Regions from separate parts of the Desulfovibrio ferrophilus genome, predicted to be linked through region 2. Evidence: predicted binding sites of a transcription regulator. Region 2 holds the regulator's gene; each other region holds the start of a gene.
The links. Region 2 encodes sigma-54, which starts transcription at its own class of promoters, with help from an activator protein. Its sites were predicted from a motif close to CTGGCACGGNNNNTGCTT; they were not measured.

Region 1 (7,233 bases), 700 kb from region 2:
TTAACAAGGTCTCTCTCGCCGCCGAACCAGGCCGCTGCGATCCACCCTGCAAGTACCAGTAGGGCGAGGCCGAAACCAATGGCGACATCGCGCCTGAAGAAGCGTTTCAGGTTGCCTCGCCATGCCAGAAACACAAGGCTTGTGAGCAGCGGAAAGACCAGCCCGAGTGGGCCCTTGGTCAGGGTTGCCACCGCAGCCAGCAGGAACCCTGCGCTGGTCAGGCCGGTGGCCCGGTCACGCTCCCAGGCCAGGAACAGGCAGATGTGCGAGGCCGTAATCAGCGAGGCAAACAGCAGGTCCATGCGCGAGTAATGCGTCAGCCCGATGAAATAGAAGCAGGTCAACAGAATCAGCCCGGCTCCAAGGGAGACTTCACGGCCTGCGCGCAGGACAAAGCGGGACAGAGCACAGGTGGCGGTGATGAACATCAGGCCCGAGAGTGCGGCTCCGGCCATGAACAACGCGGGTGTTGGTCCTTTGAAGATGGGCAGCAGCGTTGTCAGAAACCAGAAGTATACGGGCGGTTTGTCCGGGTAGGGAACACCATTCAAGTACATGACCAGCCACTTCTTGGCCTGGATGACGTGCTCGAAGACGTTGGCGTAGCGGATTTCATCGGAAAACCACAGCGCTCTGGAATCCAGTGCAAAGACGGTTTGCAGGACCAATAGGGCCATCAGAAAAAGTAAAGGTGCGAAAGCCAGCACCTTGAATAGACGGGACATGAATTTATCCATGATGGGGTGAATCCTCTCCCCCACCAAACACGTAGGTGGTCCATCCGGCGCACGCGCCGAAGAGCCAACCGAAAAAGACGTCGGTGGGGAAATGCATGTTCAGGTAGACACGGGAAAAACCCATGGCTGCCGCAAAAAGCCCGAGCAGCAGTGTGGTGCGCCAGCGCTTCAGCCAAAGAGCCAGGGCCAGGCATGACCCCATAATTTCCGCCGAGTGCCCCGAAGGCAGTGAATGGTAATGGGGATCGAAGGTCAGGAATCGGTACAGATATTCACCGGTCTCGGGGCGTGGGCGCCCTAGGGCCATTTTTGTCAGATTGACCAGAACAAAGCAGATCAGTAGCTGCACCACGACATAGGTCAGAGTGTAGCGGGTTCGACGTTTGTCATGATGCTTCCAGCCCCGGTAGAGGATGGCGAGGAATGGGATATACAGAATCGGGTTGCCCCAGTCGGTGATGAATCGGATGAGGCTTTGGAAGGACGGGTTCTGCCATTTGTGAATCCTGAATGCGGCGATGGCCTGGGCTTCGGAGTCGAAGACCCACATCAGCACCAGCAGCATACCCAGCAGGGGCAGCGAAACAAGGACGAAGTGTCCGGCTAAAGCGGCATGTCGCATGCGCAGTGTATAGGGGATGGGGCTGCGAGTGGCAAGAGTCGGCTATGGTGCGAATAAGACTTTTCTTTGACGCTGGCTGAGGTATAATCCGAGTGTGTTCTGACTTTGTGATGAGTTGTCTCGGATGGAGCATAGGCCATGAGAGTAATGATTCTGATGCTGATTGCTTTTCTTTTCAGTGGGTTGTGGGTCCAGCATCAAGAGGTGCGCCAGCTGCGCAGCCAGGTGGACGAGCAATCGATCAGGCTGGAAGGACTGGAAGCCGAGTTGCGTTCCCGAGGCGACATCAGTGATTTGTTCACGAGATTCATCGTATCCAACCGCAAAAAAATATTGGACCTGCAACGCACCCGCTCGCTGACGGTGACGGCCTATAGTCCGCGGCTTCAGGAAACGGATTCCACGCCCCATGTCACGGCCAGCAACAAGCCTGTGCGCCAGGGAATTGTGGCTGTATCGCGGGATCTGTTTGATTCGGGCTGGGTGTTTGGCAAGAAAGTCTACATCAAGAATTTCGGGATTTTCACCATCGATGACTTGATGGCAGAGAGCAAGCGCAATCATATCGATATTTTCATGTTCGATACCCAAGCTGCGCTGAGCTTCGGGAAGCAGGTTCTGACTGTCAGCCTTGTGGATATGTAAGGATTATTTTCTGGAACCATCAAGCTTGTAATGCTGATCCATGCGGATCTGCTTGAGATAATCCCGCATCTTGAGGCGTACCCCGAGCCATGCCCCGCAGCCCGCACCGATGATGTTGGCGATAAGGTCCGCCAGTGACGGCTGACGCAAGGGGACGAACGCCTGCGCCACTTCCAGCCCCGCACCGAAAAGAATGACGGCACCAACACCGGTGAATGCTGCACTTCGTGTGGCAAAGCCGCGCATGGGCAGGAGCGCCAGCCATGTGTAGACCAGTAGATGAAACAGCTTGTCCTGATGCGGGAAGAGTGATGGCGCGTCAGAGCCAGGGGTCAGTGACAGCCAGGCCACGGCCGCAAGGGAAGCGGCCCACAGGGTCAGGATGAAAGGGCGTGTGCTGGACATGGGGCGGACTGTACGCGCGCTGAAGTCCGGAAGCAAGGGGCGGATGCTGTCTTAGGCAGCCTTTTCACCTGCCTGCTTCGACATGGCCTCGTCAATTTCCTTCACCTTCTCGAGAACCCTGGCAAAGATGTTTTTGATCTTGGTGAATTCCTTCATGCCATGGGTGCCGCCCAGCTTGGACATGGCCGCGATATCCATGAATTCATTATAGATGTAAGGAGTGTACAGTGGGTCCTGCTTGAGGAACATCAGTACGTGTCCGAGCATTCCCCGGATCTCTCCCTGCTTTTTGGCTGACTTCTTGAACATCTTGTGCAGGCGCTTCTGTGCGGATTTGAGTGAGGACGTCCAGGCGCCAAGCCTGGGTTCGAATGTGGGCCTCGTGCGAGGAGATTGCGCACGGCCCATGGCCAAGCCGAAGCGCTCGAGGGCACCGTCCTTGGAGGCTAGCAGGTCGCCCCTGGTGATGTCATCCAGAGTCACCACAGTGGAACCTTCGATTTCCAGGCCCCCTCCATAGAGATTATAGACTGGGATATCCATGCGCTTGCAGTCGACTTGCATATCGCGCTGGGCGGTGACGTATGACATGGCCGAAATGATTTCTTCGCCGTGCATGTTCTTGAGCTTGACGTGACGGACCGGGTCAAAGGCTCGCTTTGTGGGCTGTGCGTGGTGACCTTTGACGTGGCTGTGTTCACCCTTCCAGGCGAAGTCCTGGCCCACCAGCAACATTCTGGAAATACCGCAACGCTCGAAGAAGCGCATCAGCGCCACGGACACGTTACCACCCGCGTCCATAACGTATTCGAGGTCTCGCATGATATAGGTGGCCAGACCACCGATGGTCCACATGGGAATGGTGGGACCTGGGTACATCTCGATGACGTCGGGGCGGACCTTGGTGGAATAGATGAGGGGAATATCCTTGGCCCATTCCATGTCCAGGCGCTTGAAGACGTTTTTTACCCCCGGGCTGTAGTCAATGACCATGCACATGTGTGGCTTGATGCCCTGGGCATGGACAGCGGGCAGGGTTTGTAATGCCGTGGCGTAGAGTGCTCCTCCGGGATTGGCGGCGATCTGCGGACCGAACTCGGCCAGTGATGGTCCTGCGCCAAGGATGACGCCTGTCAGCCCTTTGGCAGAGTCGGCAAGCCCTGTGACGCTGCCGTTGGCAAAGGCCTGTCGGAAGTTGCCGATCTCGTTGCCCACCATGGTGTCCTGCATGCGCCTGAGCGTTGTCAGTTCCATGGCGATGTTTTCCATGGTTTTCTGGGCGGTTTCGGACCAGCGGGCGTATTCAGGCCCCAATTGACGGCTGGGGATGTCGGATCTGAATTTTACTGCACCGTAAATGAATTGCAGGTCAAAGGCGCAGAGGGCCTGGTGCAGAGCCTCGGGATGTGGAGGGATGAAGGTCAATCGTCCCTGTTTGATGAATCCGGTGTAGTCGGTCATGGCCAGGCAGGCTGCCAGCAGTTCGGGCCTAGGTTCCAGTACGGCCACGGGATGAAGCGGCGGGAGCGTGGTCAGCAGATGGTTCAGGCCATAGCCCAGATTGCAGCCCACGATCACTGTGGCGCTTTTGGTCGCAGGCTCGGGGGCTGTCCAGCGGCTGTAGTATGCTTGGGGGGGGACATTGGCAAACATGCTGAGATTTTCATTCAGCGGCAGGTCCACTAATCCGAAGCGATTGACCACCAGTTGATTTTCCAGAGAGATCAGGTCAAAATCCTGGCCGCGGAGCCAAGGGACTACAGGCGATTTCTTTTCTTCCAGTGCCTGAAGGTTTGCTTCCAGGAATTGGTACAGTTCCATTTTCATCTCCGTGCCCCATAAGGGCATTGTGCGGGCTCTCCGCGTTGCGCCAGTGATCGACCTGCTTTACATTTGCAAAGACCTTGCCACTGAATATGTAGGCAGGATTCTGGCTCGAACGAGTTGCCCTGACGAATGCCTTGTTCATCTAACATATGGAATATGATGATGATTTATGATGATATTTCCCAGCTGACAGGCCACACGCCACTGGTCCGCCTGAACCGCATCACTGCCCGTTCCGGTGTCGGGATTTTGGCGAAGGTCGAGTATTTCAATCCTGGTGGCTCCATCAAGGATCGAGTAGCCGCAGCCATGATCAATGCCGCAGAGCAGCGGGGTGAATTGTCTCCCGGCAAAGTCATCATCGAGGCCACCTCGGGTAATACGGGTATCGGGCTGGCCATGGCCTGTGCAGTCAAAGGCTATCGGCTGAAGCTGCTCATGCCCGAGACCGCATCCGAAGAGCGCAAGCGCACCATGCGTGCCTATGGGGCCGAGATCGTCCTCACCGAAGGCCATATGGGGACCGATGGGGCCATTGAAGAGGCTTATCGACTGGCCCGCGAAGAGCCGGACAGGTATGTGCTCATGGATCAGTTCAACAACCCCGCAAGCATCGATGCCCACTATCAGGGAACAGCTCAGGAAATCTGGGATCAGACCGATGGGCAGGTCACGCATGTCGTGGCGGCTTTGGGCACCTCGGGTACGGTCATGGGCTTGGTCAAGCGTCTGAAGGAACTGTCGCCCGACGTGCAGGTCGTGGCGGTGGAACCCTATGCCCGTCATAAGATTCAGGGTCTGAAGAACATGCAGGAGTCCTATCCTCCCGGTATCTTCAATAAGCATATGCTGGACCGCATCGTGCGGGTGGAAGACGAGGAGGCCTTTGACCATTGCCGCCGGCTGGCGCGCGAGGAAGGATTGCTTGTCGGCATGAGTTCCGGGGCCGCTCTGGTGGGTGCCCTGAAGGTTGCCGAGGAGTTGGACTCGGGCTCGGTCGTGGTCATCTTTCCCGACGGCGGTGAGCGGTATTTGTCCACACCTCTGTTTGCTCCGCCGGATGAGCAGGGGGTGCGTATCGAGAGTGCTTCGGGTGGTGATGCCCATCTGGGTGCGGGTACGGGGCAGCTCTGCCTGTATACCGTGGGACCGAGCCTGGACAGACCCGATGATCCCGAGTTTTGGCGACGATTGATCCTGCTGGATGTGCTGGCTCGCAAGCTCACGCGTGATGGCTGCGAGGTCAGGATTGCCGCCGGGCTGGCAGATATGGATGATCGCTCCATGACCGCTGCGCGTGCTGCCCACATGCCTCGTGCCGAATTTGCTGCTGTGGTCCGGGACAGGATTGCGGCGCAGGCCAAACTTCTGGGCCTTGGCGAACGAGTGGCTTTTCCCCTTGCAGGGGATTGTAAAGTACAGAGCCTGGAATTGTGCGAGAAGCTGCTCTCTTCCGGTCGGGCATATGAGAAGCTGCGCAGTGTGTATTTCGATGTCCTGCGTGACCCGGACTACGGTCAGGTCTGCAATGTGGACATGGACAAGCTTTCGCTGGGCAAGACCGTTGATCTGGCTGATTATGTGAAATCAAATCCCCAGGACTTTACCCTTTTGAAGCGAGCGACTCTACAGGATATCAAGGATGGCGAATTCTGGCAGACCCGCTGGGGTAATGTTCGTCCCAGTTGGTTCATGCAGATGGCAGCGGCTGCTCTGTGTTCCGTGGGCAGTCCCACGGTGTTCCTGGGGGGTGAATCTCACCGATTCCCGCATATGGAGAATCTTCGGGCGATCTGGTCGGTGAGTGGAAAGGCCTCCCCCGGAGCCTGGATGGCATCCATGCCCGTGATCGAACCTGACGCCCATGGGACCAAGGCCGATGATGCCTTTGACCAGGCCAGCCTTGGCGGACTTTTTGACGCTGGTTATACCCCCGCTGCGGTGCGCCTGTGGCTTTCTTCTGCCAGCTATCACAAGACGTTGGATTTTTCGCGTTCGACCTTGGGCATGTGGTCCAAAAATCAGCGTACGGTGCAGGATTTGGCTGTGTCACTGGCGGCCTTGCCTGTAACTGAAGGCGGCGGCGGGATTGGCCCCGAAGTGGAGCAGATGCTCGTGGACGTCAAGGGCGCTTTTCGTGCCGCCCTGGACGACGATCTGTCCCTGTATGCCTTTTGGCCCGAGTTGTTTTCATTCTGCCGGGGTGTGAAAAAACTCCTTGGTGCTGATCGTTTGAGCCCGGATGAAATTACCGCCTGCCGGGAACGGCTTGGAGATACCGATGCTGTTCTTGGTATTCTGGACGCAGGGGCCATGCCCGTACTGCAGGCTGCGTGGCCGGATGAAGCAGCACGCCTTGTCGCTGAACGTGAGCTTGCCCGTCAGGGCAAGGATTTTGAGCGTGCCGATGTGTTGCGGACACGATTGATCGAGTTGGGCTTTCGGGTGGAAGACTCTGCGCAGGGTGCGCGCTTGTATCCAAATTCATGATAGAATATTATTGATAAATCAAATTGAAAGCCCCTTGAAAGGGGCTTTTTTGTTGATAACAGGTGGGATTCTGCTGTTGTTTTAGGTGAGATTCGATGCAACGCCTGTGGGACAATAGAAAATTTCAATCCTCTGTTACAAAAAGGAGTAGATTTAATGAAAAAGAGGTGTCTTTGTGTTTTCCACATGTGAGGATGCTTGGCTGGCGCGGCCTAGCGGTTAATGCCTGTTATTATTGCATAAAACTGTTCTTGATGGTACTTGTAAATTGCCTTTGGTCGTCGGTCCGGTCATCAGTTGATGATCCTGCGCAGGGACTGCGTTGTCGGGGGAGGATCGGCGACCAAGGGCTAATGATTCGTGAGTGCATGTCACGATATTTTTCGGCCTGTATAAGGTCCGTTTACATACTTCCCCTAGCCGCCTGTCTCTCAGGGGCTTCCCGACCGGTTGATCGACCCCGACTCGATCCCCGGTTCCCTATGGCAGGACGGTCTTCCACTCCCA
Region 2 (7,233 bases):
TGCTGGTCGTTCTGGCGCTTGTTGGCGGTTGGCTGTGGCAACGTATGAAAAATGATGTTGCTGCCGTGGCCGAATTGGCTCAGGAACTTGATGTGGACGTGGCCTTGCAACAGGTTGAGTTGTCACAGGGCTCCGAAGGCAAGGCCAGCTGGCGTCTTGTGGCTGACAAGGCCAATTATCTCAAGGATGAACAGCTTGTCAGGTTGGACAACCCGCGTGTCATCTACTACCAGGAGCAGGACGGTTCGGAGGTCAATGTTACCGCTACGGAAGGCGAGGTCGAACAGTCTTCCGGGGATGCCCGCCTGTGGCCGGACGTGGTGATTGTGTCGGGACCGACGACGGTGTATGCCGATCATCTGTTCTACAGCGGTGAGACGCGAGACATCGACTTGACCGGTAATGTTCGCATGAAGCAGGGTGAGATGATGATGACTGCCCCGCACCTGATTATGGATATGAAGACCAACGACATCAAAGCCGATGGTGGCGTCACGAGTCTGCTCTGGTCTGAGCAGACCGCTGTCCCGGCAAAGGAGCGCCAACAGTGAAGCGCGTAGCATATTTCATTCTCATGGCCTTGGTTCTGACCGGGCTGTTTGCCTCCATTGCCTTTGCCAAGGACGACAAGATTCCCACCAAGATCACCTCGGACCGCATGGTCTACGAGTCGGGTGGAAGCCAGGTGACGTTTACGGGCAACGTGCATGTCACCCGGCCTGACATGCAGATCTGGTCCCAGAAGATGATTGTGCATCTCAAGCAGACCACGAAGAAGGCTGGTGCAGCTGCTGCGCCTTTGGGTGGTGATCCGGGCGAGATCGAGAAGATCGTGGCTTTGAAGAAGGTGCGAATGCTGCGCGAGGGCAAGGAAGGCTTCTGCGGCAAGGCCACCTATATGGTGGAGAAGGATCTGCTTGTGATGGAAGAGTGGCCGCGCCTTGTCGATGGCAAGAACACCATTCAGGGCAAGATCATTCGTCTCTATCTGAAGGAGAACCGCAGCGAGGTCGAAGGGACTGGCAACACCCAGGTGGAAGCCATCTTCTTTACGCCTAAGGACGCAGGCAAACCTGCTGCTGAGACCAAGCCCGCAGCAGATGACGCACAGCCTGAAGTTCCTGCTTCCAACGGGGAGACTCAGTAATGGCAGTGCTCCTGGCAGAAGACCTTTGCAAGCGTTACGGCCAGCGCGAGGTCGTGCACGACATCGGACTTTCAGTGAAACAGGGCGAAGTGGTGGGGCTGCTTGGTCCCAACGGCGCGGGCAAGACGACGACCTTCTACATGCTGGTGGGCATCATCAAGCCCAACGGCGGGTGCGTTCGTCTGGATGAAACCGAGCTGGCCTCTCTGCCTTTGCATGACCGGGCCCGACTGGGCCTGTCCTATCTGCCTCAGGAAAGCTCAGTCTTCCGCAAGCTCTCGGTGCGTCAGAACCTGGAGATCATCCTGGAGCACACGGGCCTGTCTCATAAGGAACAAAGGGCCAAGGCCGATCATCTGCTGAATGAATTGGGCATCACCAAATTGGCCGATCAGAAGGCCATGCATCTTTCCGGTGGCGAGCGCCGTCGCTTGGAGATCGCTCGGGCGTTGATCCTTGATCCCAAGTTCATGCTGCTGGATGAGCCCTTTGCCGGTATTGATCCCATTGCCGTGGATGATATCCAGGGGATCGTGCGTGGTCTGAAGGAAAAGGGCATTGGCGTTCTGATATCCGACCACAATGTGCGCGAGACTTTGCGCATCTGTGATCGGGCCTATCTGGTCTATGAAGGGCGGATCATTCTGTCGGGTACTCCCCAGGAAATTATAGATGATCCAAAGGCCAGAAGAGTGTATCTTGGCGAAGGTTTCTGTCTTTAACAGCCTGTCCTAATAGATCTTTCTCCCTATACAAAAACCTTGCCATTTCTATTGCAAGGCTATCGTGTCTGTGGCATTGTCTTGATGCGCTCTAAATGGGCGTGCCAGGAGGAATGCCACTTTTTTTGTTATGGATAACGGTGCATTGCCATAGATCTCACCGGTATTGACCGGATTCTCGACCTCTCTACCCTCCAACAAGCGATTATATTATGGGATTGGAACTCAGGCAGCAGCTCAAACTTTCACAGCAGTTGGTCATGACGCCACAGCTGCAGCAAGCGATCAAGCTGTTGCAACTGTCACGTTTTGAATTGTTGGACATGGTCCAGCAGGAGTTGCTTGAGAATCCGCTGCTGGAGGAGAAGCCCGAGGAAGAGGCTGTGGAACGCCCTGCAGAGGAGCAGGCCGCACCGACCAAGGAAGAGACTTACAACGACGAATCCGTTGAACAGGACCTGGCCAAGACGGCTGAGTGGGAAAGCTATCTGGGCGAGTTTTCATCCACGGCCAAGCAGGCGGTGGGACGTGAGTACGAGACACCGGAAGAGGGCATGTCCTTTGAGGCCCGTCTGTCTGCCAAGCCTTCCCTTGAGAGTCACCTTGATTGGCAGCTCAGGCTTTCCGGTGCCTCTGAGCTGGATGTTCAAATTGGTGAGCAGATTATCGGTAATCTCGATGGGCTTGGGTATCTGAGAGCCACTGCCGAAGAAATTGCAGATCAGTTGGAGCATATGCCTGTGTCTGTGCAGGCGACCTCTGCCGAGGTGGAGTCCGTTATTCTGCGCATGCAGCGTTTTGACCCCTTGGGTGTTGCCGCACGCGATCCGCGTGAATGCCTACTGGTGCAGCTGGATGCCTATAATATGGATGACCCCATTCTTGTCTCGCTGGTTTCCGAGCATCTTGAGGATCTGGAGAAGCGCCGCTACAAGCCTATTGCCCGCAAATTCAAGATTTCAATGGAAGAACTCAAGGAATATCTGGATGTTATTCAGACCTTGGACCCCATGCCCGGATCGTCTTTTGCCGGGAGCGAGCCGCAGTATGTGAGCCCGGACGTGTTCGTCTACGAATACGATGGTGAATTCGTTATCGTCCTGAATGAAGAAGGACTCCCCCGATTGCAGGTCAGCCCCTATTATGTGGATTCCGTCAAGACCACAAACTCCAAAGATAAAGAATACATGCAGGACAGGATGCGTTCTGCAGTCTGGCTGATGAAGAGCCTGTATCAGCGCCAGCGGACGCTCTACAAGGTCATGGAGAGTATCGTCAGGTTTCAGGAAGAGTTTTTCCGCCACGGGGTGAAGAAACTGAAGCCGCTGATCCTGAAGGATGTTGCGGACGATATAGAGATGCATGAATCCACCATCAGTCGCATCACCACCAGCAAGTACGTCTCTACTCCTCACGGTGTGCACGAGCTTAAATTTTTCTTCAATAGTGCTTTGGGGTTGGATGATGGCTCTCAGGTGGGTAGCGAATCCGTCAAGGCCATGATCAAGGGCTATATCGGAAGCGAAAATCCCCGCAAGCCCTTGTCAGACGAGAAAATCGCCGAAATGCTCAAAGGCGAACTTCAGGTCAACATTGCCCGCCGTACGGTTGCCAAGTATCGGAGTGCGTTGGGCATTCTTTCCTCGTCCAAGCGCAAGCAGATTTTTTAGCGGGCACAATGGTGCAAAGCCCTTTATTTTGCGTTGGATTCATCCTACACTGGAAGTGACTGGGATTCCCGGTTCCACAGCTTAAGTTAGGAGGACGCCTATGCAAATCAAGTACAACTTCAAGAACTTTGAACCGTCCGACCATCTGAGGAATTACGCCTCCACCCGATTTGAAAAGCTGTTCAAGTACGACAGGACCGAGAATGCCCTGCTTCAGGTCAATCTTTCGGTCGACAAGTTCCGGCATAAGGCGGACGTCGTATTCACCGGTGATGAATTGCACATCTCGGCGGTTGAAGAATCTGAAGACATGTACTCCACCGTTGACCTGGTTCTGGATAAGCTTGATGCTCAGGTCCGCAAGACTCGCGAAAAGGCCAAGGATCGTCGTCAGGCGAGAGGCTCAGTCCGCATGGACGTTATCAGCTTTGCTGATTCTGCCGCCGGAGAGCGCGTTCCTACCATTGAGGAAAGTGACTCCTATGAACCCAAGCCCATGGCCGTGGAAGAAGCCGCCCTGCAGCTGGATTCCCTGGGCTATGAGTTCCTGGTCTTTCATAATGCAGAATCCGAACGAATCAATGTGATCTACCTCCGTAAGAACGGAGATTATGGACTGATTGACCCTGGGATGTAAGTAAATGAAGCTCGGAGATTTGCTGGATAGGGATTTAATTCTGCCCAAGCTCAAGGCCGGGACCAAGAAACAGGTCCTGGCCGAGCTTGTGGCGGCGGCAGTGGATAAACTGCCGGAACTGGATCGGGACACGGCAATTGAGGTCCTGACCGAACGCGAGACTCTGGGCACAACTGGTATTGGGGATGGTATTGCCATTCCTCACGGCAAGTTGGATAACCTGGAAAATATTGTCGTGGTTGTTGGCCGCAGCGCGGGGGGCGTCGAATACGAAGCCCTGGACCAAAAGCCTTGTCATATTTTTTTCCTGGTTTTGGCTCCAGAACAGGTGGCAGGCATGCATCTGCGTGTCCTGGCCCATATCTCACGCCTGCTCAAGGAAGATTCCTTTAGGAAATCATTTGTCGAGGCCGATACGGGCGATGACCTGTGGCGGTTGCTCAAGGGGGCCTGAGCTCGATGAAGCCGGTCAGAGCCGATGGTGGTGAGTTTCCGGTTATTATTCTCACCGGGCTCTCGGGTGCCGGGAAGTCGACAGCGCTCAAAGTCTTTGAGGACCTCGGATTTCTGACCATGGATGGGTTACCGCCTCTGGTGATGCCGGAGATGGTTCGCCTGTTTCGCACGCAGAAGGATTTTCGTCATCGCGGGCTGACCCTGGGGTTGGACGCCAGCGGCGACGATTTTGCCAAGCAGTGGCCGCTGGCCCTGGGCGAGTTGGAAGCCATCGGAGCCAGACCCCGTCTTGTTTACGTCGAATGCAGCGCCCCTGTCCTGATGCGGCGTTATGCCGCTACCCGCCGCCCTCACCCCCTGGAAGGAGAACTTGGCCTTGAGCGTGCCATGGAAGAGGAGCGTAGGAGGTTGTTCCCGGTCCGCGAACGATCCGAATTGGTCGTTGATACGACGGACTACTCGATCCACGATCTCAGACGCTTCTTGCAGGAGAAGTGGAATTTCCTGAAAGAGAGACAGTGGGGGCTCAGGATTTACGTGTTGTCCTTTGGCTTCAAGCACCAGGTTCCCACAGATGCAGACATGGTGTTTGACCTGCGTTTCCTGCCGAATCCGTATTTTGACGAGAAGCTTCGTCCCATGTCGGGCAAGGACAAGCCTATTGCGGATTTTGTTCTTGGTTCGGACGAGGGCAGCGAGTTTTTACGACACCAGATGGAATATTTGAACTATATCCTGCCATGCTATGCCCGCGAGGGGCGTTACCGCCTGACACTGGCTTTTGGCTGTACCGGCGGACGTCATCGATCAGTGGCTACTGCCGAGGCCGTCTTTGACTCCTTGCGCAAGTCGGATTATGCAGTCTTTCTTGAACATCGCCACCTCGACCTAGAATAGGGACGGCATCTTGCTGAGGTGATGGGCGTCGCTGTCCCCCGGACGAACATAATACATGAGCAAAGAAACCAAGAAGATCAAGAATGTGGGCGTGGTTGTTGCCACGCACACGGATTACGGCACACGGCTGATTGCCGCGGCCGAGATGATCCTGGGAGAACAGAACGATTGTGTCTCTGTGAGCGTGGACATTTCCCACGGCATGGACGACATCGTTGAATCGTTGCGTCAGGCTGTGGAGTCCGTGGACAAGGGCGGGGGAGTGATGATTCTGACCGACATGTTCGGCGGAACTCCTACCAACCTGAGTCTCTCACTGCTCGGTGCCTATAAGCTCGAGGTGATCACCGGGGTCAACCTGCCCATGCTGCTCAAGGTTCTGGGGATGCGTTCCATGCCTCTGGCCAAGCTGGCGGATGAAGCCAAGAGCGCTGGCATGCAGGGCATCGTTGTGGCCGGTGAGGTGTTGCGAAAGAAAGTCGCCGGAGGGTAGGGCCGTGTTCTGGGTTCGAGTGGACAATCGACTCATCCACGGGCAGATCATCGAAACCTGGCTGCCGTATACGAAATCCCGCACGATCATTGTGGCCAACGATGAGGTGTGCGGCGATCCTCTGCGCCAGGAGATCATGGGCCTGGCTATTCCCAGTCATATCGACAAGATATTTGTGTGTGTCGAGGATACGCATGAATATATGTCACGTGCTTATGCCGTGGAAGAACCCGATGTACTGGTGCTGTTTTCCTCCTGTGTCGATGCAAGGCGGGCCCATCAGAAGGGATTGGCTTTCAAATCCTTGAACCTCGGGAATATGCATTATGGCCCAGGCAAGGAGCAAGTCTGCGCGCATGTGGCCCTGGATGGTCATGATCGCTCCTGCCTGCAATATTTCGATGACAACGACGTTGATCTTGATTTCCGCTGCGTGCCTAACCAACCAATCCAGGTCAGTCGATCATGGTAGAGGTGTCCACCGCGGCCATTATCTGGATTCTGACGGCCACCAGCCTGTATACTTTATTCGCCTTTCTTCGTTTTTCCTTGAACCTTGGCATTGTTGAGCGCCCACTGGTACAGGGCCTTGTCTGGGGCCTGCTGACGGGCAACGTCACCCTTGGAGTGTCCGTTGCTTTGGTTTTCGAACTGTTCTGGCTGGATTTGATTCCAGCGGGGACGTTCATCCCCCCCAATGCCGCTGCAGCGAATCTGGCTGCCTTGTGTCTGACAACGGTGTTTGGTTTCAGTAATCCTGCGCAAGTCGTCTTTCCCATTCTTTTGGCGTTCCCCTTGGCTTGGATTAGTTCGCGCTTGGAACAGGCGCATCGCCGCAGACAGGACCGTGGCTACAACATACTCCAGAGTTGGCTCCGTTCTGAACGGCAGGGGGATTATGCTCCTGGGCGGCTCATCCGGCGCGCTATCACCCAGACTCTCACCGCATATTTTCTGTTTTTCCTGCTGACGATGACTTCACTTGTGGCGTTGACCTCGTGGCTGCTTGCTCACGGCTTGTTACGTCCTCCCTCTGAAATGTTCTCCTGGGGGTATCTCTGGATTGGAGCCACACTTGGAGGCATGCTGGCGCTTCGGGTGCCAGGGGCCTATGTCATTCTTGTTCTGGGCGCCTGCGGCGTCGCAATGCTTAGCCTATTTATGGGTTGAGATTCCCCCTTCCAATCAAAAATCGTATTTCATTCCTGATC
Region 3 (7,233 bases), 1.0 Mb from region 2:
ACGGGCATTGTGGAGAACTATGACGTTGGAGATACTCTGGAGTTGGCTCTCAATCAGCATCCAGGGAAGAAGAGGCTGGTGGTCATTGGGGACAGATCCAATACCGGTACGGCCATCATGAACCAGGTCAAGCAGGCCGAATCCCAGTTCGCCAACAGGTTGAGCTTCGAATACTGGACCAAGTACGATCTCGACGAGATCATGTCTCGCGCAGCCCAGGCCGACGACGATACGTTCTTCTATTTTATTCCCTTTTACACCGAGATCAATGGTCGCTTCTACTCGGCCCAGCAGCTTCTGGATTTAGTCTACCAAAGCACGGTAGCTCCTATCTATTCCAGTTGGGAGTTTCTTCTGGGGCACGGCATCGTCGGTGGAAAGTTGTTGTCGGGCGAGGAACACGGGCGGCAGACCGCTGCGCTGTCCATGCGAATTATTACCGGTGAGTCTGCGGCTGACATTCCTGTCATCACCAAGGCCACGACACTGTATCGTTTTGACTACGACGTGTTGGTCTCGCAAGGCATTCCCGTGGGCCTGTTGCCCGAGGGCAGCACGCTGATCAACGAGCCCAAAGCGTTTTATGAGTTGGATAAGCAGGTTTTTTGGACCATCATGGTCAGTTTTATGCTGTTGTTGGTGACCACGGTGTTTCTGTATTTCAATATCATTCGTCGACGGGCCGTGGAACTGCGCATGCAGGACCAGTTGTCCTTCCAGGAAATCCTGATGGACACCATCCCGCATTTGGTGTGCTGGAAAGACAGGCAGTTGAATTATCTGGGGGCCAACCGGTATTTCATGGAATTTTTCGGAGTGGCCGACCCGGCCCGGAAGACCACAATCGGGCACATTGTGTCCCCCTTGCATCGTGAATTTATCGACTGGACCAACCGTTTGGACCGGAGGGTTGTGCTCTCGGAGAAGCCCCTGACCGGACTCAAACGGGGCGTGCCCAATGCCGCTGGTGAGCAACGGCAACTGGAGATCAAGAAGGTTCCCCTTCGTGACAAAAGCGGAGGAGTGGTGGGAACACTGACCACTGCCGAGGATGTGACCCGTGCCGCCAATCTGGAAAAGCAGTTGCTGCAGTCCCAGAAGATGGAGGCCATCGGTACTCTGGCTGGTGGAATTGCACATGATTTCAATAATATTCTGACCTCGATCATCAATTCCACCGAGCTGGCATTGATGGATGTGGATGGTCAGACCCCAGCTGGGCAGGATCTGGAGCGGTCACTGAAAGCTGCTCAGCGGGGAAGCGGTTTGGTCAAGCAGATTCTGACCTTCTCTCGACCTTCGAAAGAGGGTTTTGCCCCCATCAAGATTCAGGGAGTCGTGAGCGAAGCTGTTGCTCTGCTCCGGGCCTCACTGCCCCGAAATATCCAAGTGGAAACTCACGTGACCGAGGATTTGCCGCTTTGTGTGGCAGATCCCAATCAGATCAACCAGATTCTGATGAATCTGTGTACCAATGCCTTTCAGGCCATGCGCGAAACCGGTGGCCATCTGTCCGTGTCACTGGGTGAAGTGGGGGTCTGGGGAGATGATGCTGAGATTCGAAATATCGAGCCCGGGCGTTACGTCAAATTGACGGTTGCAGACTCCGGCCCGGGGATATCCCCGGAGGTTGTGGACAAGATTTTTGATCCGTTCTTCACCACCAAGGGCAAAGCCGAGGGTACGGGGCTTGGTTTGGCCGTGGTCTTGGGGATTGTTCGTGGGCATCGAGGGTCCATCGAAGTGGAAAGCTCCCCTGGGCATACGGCCTTTACGGCACTGTTCCCGGAAGCTCTGGGAGACGAGGTGCAGCCAGTGACTCCCATTCTGCCGGAGTTTATACCCGGAGCAGGTCATCTGCTGTTTGTGGAAGACGACGAGGATCAATATGAGACCATCCCCAGGGTCTTGGAAACATTGGGCTATTCAGTGACCCCAGCTCGCAATGCTGCCGAGGCTTTGGAAATCGTAGCGGGCGATCCCGATGGTTTTGATCTGGTGATTACTGATTTTGATATGCCGGGCCTGAATGGCCTGGAGTTGGCCCGAAGGCTTGCGTATGATCTGCCCGGTGTGCCGGTGGTCATGATCACCGGGCGTGAGCGGGCTGTGGACCATGCCAGTGCGTTGGATAACGTGAGCCGGATCGTACTCAAACCTTACGATCGAAATACCATCGCCCAGGCGATACGGGAGGTCTTGACGAATCATGAATCAAGAGACTGAGACCTTCGGCAGAATCCTTGTCATCGATGATGACCTGGAAGTGCGGGGCACCATGCAGAGCCTGCTGTCCCGGATGTTGTTGGAATGCGAAACCGCAGGAACCCTCGCCGACGGCCTGGATGCCCTTGCAGCCAGCGAGTTCGACTTGGTGTTTCTGGATGTGCGTTTGCCTGACGGCAATGGCCTGAATGCCTTGGGTCAGATCAAGGGAATGCCCGGTTCGCCCGAGGTTATCATCCTGACGGGGCAGGGTGATCCCGACGGTGCGGAGTTGGCCATCCAAGGTGGTGTCTGGGACTATCTGGTCAAGCCCTCACCCATCAAGCAGACCATGCTGAGTGTCCAGCGGGCGCTGAAGTATCATATGGAAAAGAAGGGCGCCACGCCCGTTGCTCTGGACCTGGACAACATGGTTGGCCATGGGCCGGAGATGAAACAGGTCTTCGACTTTATCGCCCAGGCCGCACGAAGCCATGCCGGAGTGTTGATCACCGGTGAAACAGGGACAGGCAAGGAACTGACCGCGCAGACCATTCACGAGAACAGCTTCCGTTCGGGGAACCGGTTTGTGGTGGTGGATTGCGCTTCGCTGACGGAAACCTTGCTGGAATCAACCTTGTTTGGTCATCGCAGAGGCGCCTTTACCGGTGCGGACAAGGACCGGACCGGGTTGGTCAAGCTGGCCGACGGCGGGACGTTGTTTCTGGATGAGGTGGGTGAAATGCCCATGAGCACTCAGAAGTCGTTCTTGAGAGTGTTGCAGGAAAAGCGTTTTCGACCAGTAGGAGAAACTCGCGAGGAAAAGAGCGACTTCCGGATTGTTTCGGCCACCAATAAAAATTTGGATCAGATGGTTGAGTCGGGGCATTTTCGCGGGGATCTGCTGTTCCGGCTGAAGACCATGAGCATGGAGCTACCGCCCCTGCGCTGTCGTCTGGCGGACATCAAGTTGTTGGCCATGCACCACGTGAGTCGTCTGTGTGAGCAGTATGATGCGCCGGTCAAGGGTTTTGGTTCCGACTTCTTTGAGGTGCTGTCCAGCTATGACTGGCCTGGCAACGTGCGTGAACTTTTCAATGTTCTGGAGCGAGCCTTTGTTGCTGCCGGTGAAGAGCGCACTTTGTATGCCATGCATCTGCCCAGAGACGTGCGCATCAAGGTGGCCAAGGCTTCTCTGGGAGGCGGAATGGACCGGCCCTGCAAGGACGTCTCGTCTCAGGCGGCATCCGGGATGGAACCAAGGCCTTCGCAATCACAATCTGCGGATACTGTAGCCGTTCCCCCCGTACAGACTCATTGGCAGACGAACCCTGTGCAGGCTCCTGCCCTTGAAGGCGTGGACTCGTTGTTTGCCCAGTCCACGCCAAGCCTGAAGGAATTCAAGTCCCAGATGGAGAAGCGTTATCTGGAACAGCTCATTGCCATGCACGACGGTGACGTGAAGGCTATCCTTGCGGCGTCAGGCTTGTCGCGATCACATTTTTACGCGTTGCTCAAAAAGAACGATGTTCAGATGAAAGCCGACTAGAATAACCAAAGGAAACGGATCGGTCTGCTTTGCCGGACTGTATTTGTCTGTGCTTGCTGATGGTTTTGCCCCTTCTTGAGGTGACTCTGGTCAGGTGATGTGTCATTTCAGCGGGCATATTATGCCACTCACCGAATATTCACTTGCGAATGACATGGTTCTCCGTCAAAAAAAGTGTAGATTGCAAGAGTGTCTGGTTTATCGGACCTTGGGGTCTTGAAAGTCGTCAAGAGTCGGCCTAGATTGGTTGCGCGCTCAATCGGGTGGCTTGAAATGCCGTGATATCACATGAATGGCACGGAATTTGTTCTAGGGGATCATCGTTTTATGCCTGGCCGGTTCTTTCGGGCTGTGGCTTTAAGGAAGAGAAGATCCGTACATTTTCAAATAAAGGAGAGGTAACCCAATGCCTAAGAAAATGAAAACTATGGACGGGAATACAGCTGCTGCACACATCGCTTATGCGTTGTCTGATTCCTCAGCTATCTATCCCATCACGCCTTCCACGCCTATGGGCGAACTGTCTGACGACTGGGCTGCCGCTGGCCTGAAGAACATTTTCGGTCAGACCGTCGACGTCAAACAGATGCAGTCCGAGGCCGGAGCTGCCGGTGCCATGCACGGCATGCTGGCGGCCGGTGCCCTGACCAGCACCTTCACCGCCTCCCAGGGCCTGCTGCTGATGATCCCCAACATGTATAAGATGTCCGGCGAACTGCTGCCCGGCGTCTTCCATGTCACTGCCCGAGCCATTGCAGCCCATGCGCTGTCAATCTTCGGCGATCATCAGGACGTCATGGCCTGCCGCCAGACCGGCTTCTCCATGCTGGCTTCCGGTTCCGTTCAGGAAGCCATGGATATGGCTCTTGTGGCGCATTTGTCCGCCATCGAGTCCAGCGTGCCTTTCCTGCACTTCTTTGACGGCTTCCGGACCTCCCATGAGATTCAGAAGGTCGAGGTCATCGACTACGAAGACATCAAGAAGATCGTGAACTGGGAAGCCATCGAGGATTTCCGTGCCCGCGCTGCCAACCCCGAGCATCCCGAGATTCGTGGTACTGCCCAGAACCCCGATATTTACTACCAGGGGCGTGAGGCCGCCAACTCCTTCTACGACGCCGTGCCCGGCATCGTGGCCGAGTCCATGAAGAAGGTCGCTTCCATCACCGGCCGCAAGTACAAGCTCTTTGATTACGTTGGTGATCCCGAGGCCGACCGTGTTGTCGTGTCCATGGGTTCCTCCAACGAGTGTCTGGAAGAGGTTGTCAACTACCTGAACAGCCAGGGTGAGCGCGTTGGTCTGATCAAGGTTCGCCTGTTCCGTCCGTTCGTGACCGACTCCTTCCTGGAGGCTCTGCCCGCCACCGCGAGCACCGTCACTGTCCTGGACCGCACCAAGGAGCCTGGCGCCATCGGTGACCCCATGTACATGGACATCTGCACCGCCTTCATGGAGAAGAGTCACGCCCCCACCGTCGTGGCCGGTCGTTACGGTCTCGGATCCAAGGAGTTCACTCCTGCCATGGCGCGTGCCGTGTTCGACAATATGAAGTCTGCCCAGCCCAAGACCAAGTTCAACGTGGGCATCATCGACGATGTGACCAACACTTCACTGGAAGTCGAGGCCGCCCTGGATACCACCCCCGAAGGCACCGTGCAGTGCAAGTTCTGGGGCCTGGGTGCCGACGGTACCGTTGGCGCCAACAAGAGCGCCATCAAGATCATCGGTGACAACACCGACATGTACGCCCAGGGTTACTTCGCCTACGACTCCAAGAAGTCCGGCGGTATCACCGTGTCGCACCTGCGCTTTGGTGACAGCCCCATCCAGTCCACCTACCTGGTCAACGCCGCTGATTACGTGGCCTGCCACAATCCGGCCTACGTGCATCAGTACGACCTGCTGGATGGTATCAAGGACGGCGGCACCTTCGTGCTGAACAGTCCCTTGAGCGCCGAGGAAATGGAAAAAGAGCTGCCTGCCGCGCTGCGCCGCACCATTGCCGAGAAGAACCTGAAGTTCTACACCATTGACGCTGTGAAGATTGCAGCCGAAGTGGGTCTTGGTGGCCGCATCAACATGGTCATGCAGACCGCCTTCTTCAAGCTGGCCAACGTGATTCCCTTCGACAAGGCCGTTGAGCTCTTGAAGGGTGCCATTCACAAAGCCTACGGCAAGAAGGGCGACAAGATCGTCAATATGAACTACGCCGCCGTGGACAAAGCCACCGAAGCCATCGTTGAGATCAAGGTGCCTGCTTCCTGGGCCGAGGCCGTGGCCGGTGACGCCGACTCCGCGTCCGAGCCCCGGTTCATCGCCGATGTGGTTCGTCCCATCCTGGGCCAGAAGGGTGATGACCTGCCGGTCTCCGCCTTTGAGCCTGATGGACTGTTCCCGGTCGCAACCGCCCAGTACGAGAAGCGCGGCGTGGCCATCAACGTGCCCGAGTGGATTGCTGACAACTGCATTCAGTGCAACCAGTGCTCCTTTGTCTGCCCGCACGCTGCCATCCGTCCCTATGTGGCCACTGACGAAGAACTCAAGGGTGCTCCGGCTGCCTTCGAGACCATTGATATCAAGGGCTCCAAGGAGCTCAAGGACATGAAGTACCGCATGCAGGTCTACGCTCAGGATTGTCTGGGTTGTGGCAACTGTGCGGACATCTGCCCGGCCAAGGAAAAGGCGCTGGTCATGAAGCCCATCGCTTCGCAGTTGGAGGCCGAGGTCCCCAATCTGGCCTTTGCCCAGGCGAGCATCACCGAGAAGTCCGGCCTGCTGGGCAAGCGCGATAACGTCAAGAACTCCCAGCTGTTCCAGCCCCTGATGGAATTCTCCGGTGCCTGCGCCGGTTGTGGCGAGACCCCCTATGTGAAGGTTCTGACCCAGTTGTTCGGTGAGCGTATGGTCATCGCCAATGCCACGGGTTGCTCCTCCATCTGGGGTGCTTCCGCTCCCACCACTCCCTACACCGTGAACCGCGAAGGCTTTGGCCCGACCTGGGGGAACTCCCTGTTCGAGGATGCTGCCGAGTTCGGTTACGGCATGGCCATGGGTGTGCAGCAACGTCGAGCCAAGTTGACCGACCTGGTGACCACCGCCCTTGAGGGTGAACTCCCGGCCGAGCTCAAGGAGGCCATGACTGGCTGGTTGGAGAACAAGGACAACGCTGAAGAGTCCAAGACCTTCGGCGACCAGATGCGTGACCTGATCTGTGTCGCAGCGCCCTCCGAGCTGCTGGAAGAGATCCTGTCCATGGATGACCTGTTCACCAAGAAGTCCAGCTGGATCTTCGGTGGTGACGGTTGGGCCTACGACATCGGTTACGGCGGTCTGGACCACGTTCTGGCTTCCGGCGAGGACATCAACGTGTTCGTCATGGACACCGAGGTGTACTCCAACACCGGCGGACAGTCCTCCAAGGCCACGCCGGTCGGTTCCATTGCCAAGTTTGCCGCTTCCGGCAAGAAGACCGGCAAGA
Region 4 (7,233 bases), 1.4 Mb from region 2:
ATAACTTGTTGCAAGGCCTCGAAATTCTGCTTCATCCTGTTCCTCCTGGAGACTATAGGGTATGTCGGAAGCCAATTTGAATTCATTGTTTGACCCGAAGGCAGTTGCCATTATCGGTGCCTCTGGCATTCCCGGTAAGGTCGGGTACAGCGTTGTGTCCAATCTGTTGGACGCCGGTTATCAGGGGCGGATTTTACCAGTCAACCCCAAAGGTGGTGAAATCCTCGGACTTCCTGTCGTGGCGTCCATTGCCGAGTTACCCCCGTCGCTTGATCTGGCAGTCATCTGCATCCCTCCCAAATACGTGATTGATGCCTTGGAGGCATTGGGCAAGCTCTCGACCCGCGCGGTTATCGTTATTACTGCGGGTTTCAAGGAAGTTGGTCACGAGGGATACAAGCTTGAGGAACAACTCAAGGAAATATCCTCACGGTATGGTATGGCTGTGCTTGGCCCCAACTGCCTCGGGCTTAATAACACGGGCCCGGGTCTTAACGCCACCTTTGCCGCCGGCACTCCCCCCAAGGGGAATATTGCATTTTTCTCTCAGTCCGGAGCGCTGTGTACGGCCATTCTGGATTGGGCTTTGGGTGAGAATATCGGATTCTCCAAGTTCGTGAGTCTGGGCAACAAGGCCGTACTCGATGAATCGGATATGCTGGATTACCTGCGTGATGATCCTGAGACTCAGGTCATTCTCGGGTATGTGGAAAGCGTTGAGGACGGTCAACGCTTCGCCCGTGTGGCCCGTGACGTCACGCCCCATAAGCCCGTGATCATGATCAAGTCCGGTACCACCTCGGCAGGGGCCAAGGCGGCCTCCAGCCATACCGGAGCCATGGCCGGATCGGAACAGGCCTATGGAGCAGCCTTCAACCAGGCCGGTATCATTCGCGTTCGGGACGTGGCCATGCTGTTCAATCTGGCGCAGGCCTTTTCCACTCAGCCGCTGCCTGCGGGGCCGAATCTGGCCATTGTCACCAACTCCGGTGGCCCGGGCATCATGGCTGCAGACGTGACCGAGCAATCGGCTCTGCTCATGGCATCCATTTCGGCCAAGACCGTGGACACCTTGATGCAGGCTTTACCTCCCTTTGCCTCGCTCTACAATCCTATTGATATCATCGGAGACGCAGACGCCGAGCGCTATCGGGTGACTCTGGAGGCCGTGGTCAAGGACGAGCTGGTGAGTTCCATTCTGGTGATGCTGACGCCAACGGCCTCGGCCGAGATCGAGAAGACGGCTCAGGCCATTATTGATGTGACCAAGGGCTGTGGTAAGCCGGTGTTTGCCTGTTTCATGGGTCAACAGCGCGTGGCGCCGGGACGTCGAATCCTCCAGGAGGCAGGGATTCCGTGTTACGCCTTCCCCGAGCCCGCCATTCGTAGCATCGAGGCCATGTACAAGTATCAGCTTTGGCGGACCCGACCCGCTCCGGTTGAAGTTTGCTATCGTCGCGACAAAAACCGAGCCTCCAAGGTTCTGGAGACAGCTCGAGGCAACGGCTGTGTGGAGATTGTGGAATTTCAGGCTCAGGATCTACTCAAAGCCTATGAACTCCCCGTGCCGCAGACCGAATTGGCGCGTACTTCCGATGCTGCGGTCAAGGCCGCAAAACGCATCGGCTATCCGGTGGTCCTGAAAATTGCCTCGCCGCACATCTCGCACAAGTCTGATGTGGGTGGCGTACGTGTGGGGCTCGAGGATGAAGCTGCTGTGCGCAGTGCCTTCCTGGATGTCACCTCCCGCGCGGCACGGTTGCGCAAGGACGCCTCGATTACCGGCTGTCTGGTGCAGTCCATGGCTCCCAAGGGATCCAAGGAAGTCATCATCGGCTTCAAACGCGATCCGCAATTCGGGGCGCTCATCATGTTTGGCCTGGGTGGGATCTATGTTGAGGTCCTGAAGGATATCGCTTTCAGGCTCGCTCCATTGTCCATGGACGACGCGGCGGAAATGATACGCGAAATCAAGTCCTACCCGCTGCTCCGAGGGGTGCGTGGTGAGCCGCCTGTGGATTTCAAGACCATTGAGGATATCCTGTTGACCATGTCGCAATTGGCTCAGGATTTCCCGGACATCTATGAAGCGGAATTCAACCCTGTGCTGGTCAACCACGAGGGGGCCGTTGTGGCGGACGTGCGCGTCACTTTGTGCACAGGAGCATAGCGGGCACGATCCGTTTATTGTGGTTTCGACGGTGCGGGCTGCATTTTCTTTACGAATAAAAAGGTGTACACCCTTTTCAGCGCAGATATTCAGGAGGACGAAATGGCTGGCATATACATCGGTTCGACTTCAGGCTTTTCCGGCAAAAACATGGTTGTCATGGGTCTGGGGCTGAAACTACAGAAAGACAGTGTGTCCGTGGGCTACATGAAGCCCGTCGGGGCCATGCCCGCCGAGATCGAGGGAACAGCCTGGGACGAAGATGCCTACTTCGTGCAGGATGTCCTGGGGCTGAAGAATGATGCCGAGGCATTGACCCCCGTACTTGTGACCCAGGATTTCAAGGTCAAGGCCTTTTCCGGGCAGTGCGGCGATCTGATGGGCGATATCAAGGCTGCCTACGAGAAAGTCAGTGCCGGGCATGATGTGACCCTGGTGGCCGGTTCCGGCAGCATGTACTCCGGCAAGTACTGCAACGTGGACGGAGTGTCCGTGGCCAAGGAGCTGGGACTGAAGGTCATCATCATCGACCGCTTTCAGGAAGAACTGAAGTACGACTACCTGATGGTCATGAAGGAAGCCCTGGGCGAGAACCTCGTCGGTGTTATCCTGAACGACATTCCCCCTTCCTTCATGGATGAAGTGGAGACCATGCTCAGGCCCTGCCTGGAGCGCATGGGCGTTCGCGTATTGGGTGTGATTCCCAAGGATCCGCTCATGGGAGCCATCAAGGTTTCCGATCTGGCCGAGCGCCTGGGTGGCAAGGTCATCTCTGCCCATAACAAGGCGGACAAGGTGGTCGAGAATTTCCTCATCGGCACCATGCAGGTGGAAAACTTCATGACCCACTTCCGCAAGAACAAGAATTCTGCGGTTATTGTGGGCGGTGACCGTTCCGACGTGCAGTTGGTGGCCTTGGAAGGCAACTGTCCGTGTCTGGTCCTGACGGGCAACCTCTATCCCAACGACATCATCCTGACCCGCTCCGAGGTCCTTGAAGTGCCCATCGTTATTGTCCGTGACGACACGTATTCCGTGGCCAAGAAGATGGAGACCATCCTCTCGCGCCATAAACTGCGCGACGTGATCAAGATCCGTCAGGGTGCACAGTTGGTCAGTGCCAATATCGATTACGAATTCATCAAGAAGAGCATCGGCATCTAGATCGGAGCCGAAGATATGACCAAGAGAAAAGGCGCACCCTTCGGGGTGCGCCTTTATTGCTGTGTGGTTTGACTGAGAGAAAGCTATCGCTTCATCTGGATGGCATTTTTGATGATGTCATCTGCGGCGGTGATGACCTTGGAGTTGGCCTGGAAGCCACGCTCGGTGAGGATCATCTTGGCAAACTGTTCGGCAATGTCCACATTGGACTGTTCCAGCTTGTTGGAGTTGATGCCTCCGAAGCTGTCTTCACCAGCATAACCTTCCACTGCGGTCCCGGAACCCTGGGTTTCCGAGAAGTGGTTGGATCCTTCGCGCCGCAGGCCGAACTCGCTGGCAAAGGTGTAGAGCGTGACCTGTGCAAGCTCCTGCTGGATGCCATTGGAGTACTTGCCCACCAAAATGCCGTCTCGGTCCATACTGAGGCTGGCCAGGAAGCCCTCGGCGTATCCATCCTGGGATTGGAAGGAGATAGCCGAAGTGCCTTCAAAGGCAGTGGTCGCCAGGGCGCCTCTGGTGAAAGAGTCCAGGGAAGGCAGACGACCGACCACGGTGCCTACGGCACCCGCATTAGAGGCTCCCCCAGCTTCATAGGCGCTGGCCGAGAGGCCGAAGTTTACTCCGATGGTGCTTGTGGCTCCGGTGTCGCTGAATGTGGCGGAAAGTTCCGGGTAACCGTTGGCTGTGAAGGCCGTTGGTGTCCAGTTGGAGAGTCCCTTTGCGTCACCTGTTCCGTTAAAACTGAACGCCGCCAGATCCACGATCTGCCCCGTGGAATCAAAGGACATGACGCCAGTCATCAGGATGCCCGCCCCGGATGTGCCCGTGATACCGGCACGCCCATCGTTGGACGGGGCCATGGTCACCATGAACTCGAAATGGTCCATGCCTCCGGCATTGCTGACATCCGCCTTGTCGAAATAGACATTCAGTGTCTGTTCGGCACCTGTGTCGTCGTAGATTTTGATGGCACTTTGGAATCCATACCCCTCGGAACCGATGGGTGGAGTTTCCGTGCCATTCCAGTTCTCGAACATGGAGAACATGGGGTTGGCGGTGCTGTTGGATTTGCTCTCCGATAGCCCGATGTTGGAAATAAAGGAGACTTCCGTAGTGGCGTCGGGCGAGATACTGTAACGCCCGTTGGCATCAGTGCGCAGCTGGATATCCCCTGTGGAGCCATTGACTCCGTCGGTGATGGTCTGGCCTTGCAGACGATACCCATTGGGGTCAACCAGATAGCCCGTATTGTCGAAACGGAAGTTTCCCGCTCGGGTGTAGCGGGTCAGGTTGTTGTCCGGGCCTGTTACCCGGAAAAAACCCTTCCCGGAAATACCGAGGTCCGTCGTGTCGCTGCCATCAATCATCGCACCGGTTCGGAAGTCCGTGAGCACGGCGCCAAGTCCGACGCCAAGCCCGATCTGGGACGGGCCCGAGGTTGCCCCCGCGCTTCCCGAAGCAATGGATTCACTGATGAGCGTTTGGAAATGCGCGTCGGTAGTCTTGTAGCCCACGGTGCTCACATTGGCGATATTATTGCCAATGTTCTGCATCCGCGTGCTGTGGGACACCATTCCAGTGGTCCCGACGTACATGGATTGAAAGCTCATAACCTTCTCCTTCAGCCGATATAAACACACACAACCGACGGAAAAAAATTCCCGTCACATGGATGATTCGCAAGGACTGTGCCAGCGGTGAACGAAAGAAGGAGATCATTCTCTTTGGATGAAAGCCGGCCCCGTGAGCGATGTGCACACGGGGCCGGAAGGATGGAGAGGGAAGAGCAGGAGCTCTGTGTGGCTAGGCTTTGGGATCTTTGGGGAGGCCGGTTTTGCCTGCTTCGGTGCGTGCCAGGACATCACAGCGTTCATTTTCCGGGTCGCCGCTATGGCCTTTGACCCAGTTGTAGTTGATCTCGTGTTCGGCGAGTAGCGGGTCCAACCGGAGCCAGAGGTCCTGGTTCTTCACTGGTTTCTTGGCAGCGGTTTTCCAGCCGTTTTTTATCCAGTTCTTGAGCCAGCCCTGGCGGATGGCATCCAGAAAGTACTTGGAATCGGAGAACAGGTTGACCTTGCAGGGGCGCTTCAAGGTGGACAGTGCCTCAAGCACGGCCATCAACTCCATGCGGTTGTTGGTGGTGCCGGAGAAACCGCCGGACAGTTCCTTGCGCTCGTCTCCGAACTTGAGCACTGCGCCCCATCCGCCGGGGCCAGGATTGCCCAGGCAGGAGCCGTCGGTATAGATGGTGACCGTTTCCGTGGTGTTGTCCGTCATCAGCTCCGACCTCCCGTGTCCAGTCCGGTCACGCGTTCCCAGATCAGTTGCAGGGCCTTCATCAGGCCCGTGGGCCAGCTGTCGGATTCAAAATAGGGTCGCATATGCTCCTGAAGTTCGTCATTGAATCCTGAACCAAGGGATTTCTCGATCCAGGGCGGGGAGACGACGATGAGTTTCCCGCCAGTGCTGTCGATCCCGATATACAGGCTTTTTGCCTTGAGTTTTGGTGGTTCAGGTGTGCCGTCGGCAATACGCAGAACCAGTTCGATGCCCAATTCTTCTCTGAACAATTTCGCAAAGTCTCTGAATTGGGCCTTTTGATCCGAGGACAGGGCACCGGACTTGTCCAAAATCGCTGAGCGGGTCTTGATGTCTTCGAGGGCGTTGTCGAAATGTTTTGTATAGAGCCAGCCCACCCCGATAAAGACACAGATCAGCAGCATGGTCCGCAGAAAGCGGGCGCCACCGGACTCTTCTCGGTAGTTGGACATGGGATTGAACTTCATGGGTTGATCCTTGTACGTTGAGGGCCTTGGGGCCGAGTGTTTTCTAGCGGTTGGTTCGGGAGGGCGTCAAGTCAGGATCCATCGCCGCGCAATGCCGCAACTGCATCAAGCCGGGCGGCCTGGCGTGCGGGACGGATGCCGAAGATGACTCCGACGGCCACAGCCGAGGAGAGTGCCAGGACGAAGACCTTGGCCGAGAATTGGATTTCCAGGATGCCCAGTCGGGTCAGTGCCTGCCCCAGGCCCAGGCCCAGGCCCATGCCGATGAGCGCTCCGGCTATGGTCAAGATGGCGGCTTCGAACAGGAACTGTGCGGTGATGGTCCAGGCCTTGGCTCCCATGGCCTTGCGCAGGCCGATCTCCGAGGTACGTTCGCTGACGCTGATGTAGAAGAGGTTGGCCAATACAAACCCGCCTACCAGCATGGCAACCGTGGCCGTGACGCCCAGAAAAACAACCAGTCCGCCCTTGAGCATGCCAATGAATTTCAGGATTTCATCGGCGGTGAGGATGGTGAAATCGTCGTCTTCGCCGTCCTTCAGGCCGTGCAGGTGCCGAAGCAGTGAGCGGGTGTTCTCCACATGCACGCTCATGCGTTCGGGGTCATGGAATTTGACACGCAGTGCGCGGAAATATTTGCGGTCCATGTTGAAACGTTGGGTGAGGGTGGTCAGGGGAATGATCATGCGTTCGTCGATGCTCGATCCACCGCCTGAGAACCCCCGGTAGGAGAGCCGTCCGATGACCTGTATGGGCAGGTCTCCCAGGAAGACGACCTTGCCGATGGGGGACTCGTCCCCGAACAGCTCTTCGGCCGCTTGGTCGCCAATCAGTCCGACCTTGGTGCCCAGGGCCACATCCCGGTCACTGAAGTCCCGGCCTTCGGCCAGAGGCCAGTTCCAGACCTCGGAATAAGCGGCAGTGGACCCTACCACCACGGGCAGTTCTTTGCTTTTGCCTCCGTAGCGGGCCATGATGCTGCGCTTGGCGCGCATGGGTACTACGAGATAGGCGCCGGGCAGGGACTGGCGAAGCCTGCGGGCGTCCTCCCAGGACAAGGTCAGGGTGCGTTTGCCCACGGCACGGCTCTTGATGTCTCCACCCAGAACAAAC

Region 1: EL361_RS00990 (motility associated factor glycosyltransferase family protein) is a predicted target of sigma-54. The motif match lies at 4,303-4,320, and genes of this name have one in related genera.
Region 3: nifJ (pyruvate:ferredoxin (flavodoxin) oxidoreductase) is a predicted target of sigma-54. The motif match lies at 4,047-4,064, and genes of this name have one in related genera.
Region 4: EL361_RS10800 (flagellar hook protein FlgE) is a predicted target of sigma-54. The motif match lies at 5,012-5,029, and genes of this name have one in related genera.

The regions. Positions count from the first base shown of each region.
Region 1 is NZ_AP017378.1:207,170-214,402, forward strand. Features, by position in the region: gene EL361_RS00970 (ArnT family glycosyltransferase) at 1-737, opposite strand, end outside; gene EL361_RS00975 (phosphatase PAP2 family protein) at 730-1,359, opposite strand; gene EL361_RS00980 (3D domain-containing protein) at 1,498-2,004, shown strand; gene EL361_RS00985 (VanZ family protein) at 2,008-2,409, opposite strand; gene EL361_RS00990 (motility associated factor glycosyltransferase family protein) at 2,461-4,230, opposite strand; gene EL361_RS00995 (cysteine synthase) at 4,399-6,726, shown strand.
Region 2 is NZ_AP017378.1:910,304-917,536, forward strand. Features, by position in the region: gene lptC (LPS export ABC transporter periplasmic protein LptC) at 1-551, shown strand, start outside; gene EL361_RS04250 (LptA/OstA family protein) at 548-1,147, shown strand; gene lptB (LPS export ABC transporter ATP-binding protein) at 1,147-1,869, shown strand; gene rpoN (RNA polymerase factor sigma-54) at 2,082-3,539, shown strand; gene hpf (ribosome hibernation-promoting factor, HPF/YfiA family) at 3,640-4,176, shown strand; gene EL361_RS04270 (PTS sugar transporter subunit IIA) at 4,181-4,630, shown strand; gene rapZ (RNase adapter RapZ) at 4,627-5,529, shown strand; gene EL361_RS04280 (PTS sugar transporter subunit IIA) at 5,585-6,022, shown strand; gene EL361_RS04285 (PTS sugar transporter subunit IIB) at 6,027-6,494, shown strand; gene EL361_RS04290 (PTS sugar transporter subunit IIC) at 6,488-7,192, shown strand.
Region 3 is NZ_AP017378.1:3,572,586-3,579,818, forward strand. Features, by position in the region: gene EL361_RS16310 (hybrid sensor histidine kinase/response regulator) at 1-2,226, shown strand, start outside; gene EL361_RS16315 (sigma-54-dependent transcriptional regulator) at 2,210-3,754, shown strand; gene nifJ (pyruvate:ferredoxin (flavodoxin) oxidoreductase) at 4,161-7,233, shown strand, end outside.
Region 4 is NZ_AP017378.1:2,316,111-2,323,343, reverse strand. Features, by position in the region: gene rnc (ribonuclease III) at 1-35, opposite strand, end outside; gene acs (acetate--CoA ligase alpha subunit) at 62-2,170, shown strand; gene EL361_RS10805 (phosphotransacetylase family protein) at 2,273-3,334, shown strand; gene EL361_RS10800 (flagellar hook protein FlgE) at 3,418-4,944, opposite strand; gene rnhA (ribonuclease HI) at 5,138-5,611, opposite strand; gene EL361_RS10790 (hypothetical protein) at 5,611-6,120, opposite strand; gene EL361_RS10785 (ABC transporter permease) at 6,192-7,233, opposite strand, start outside.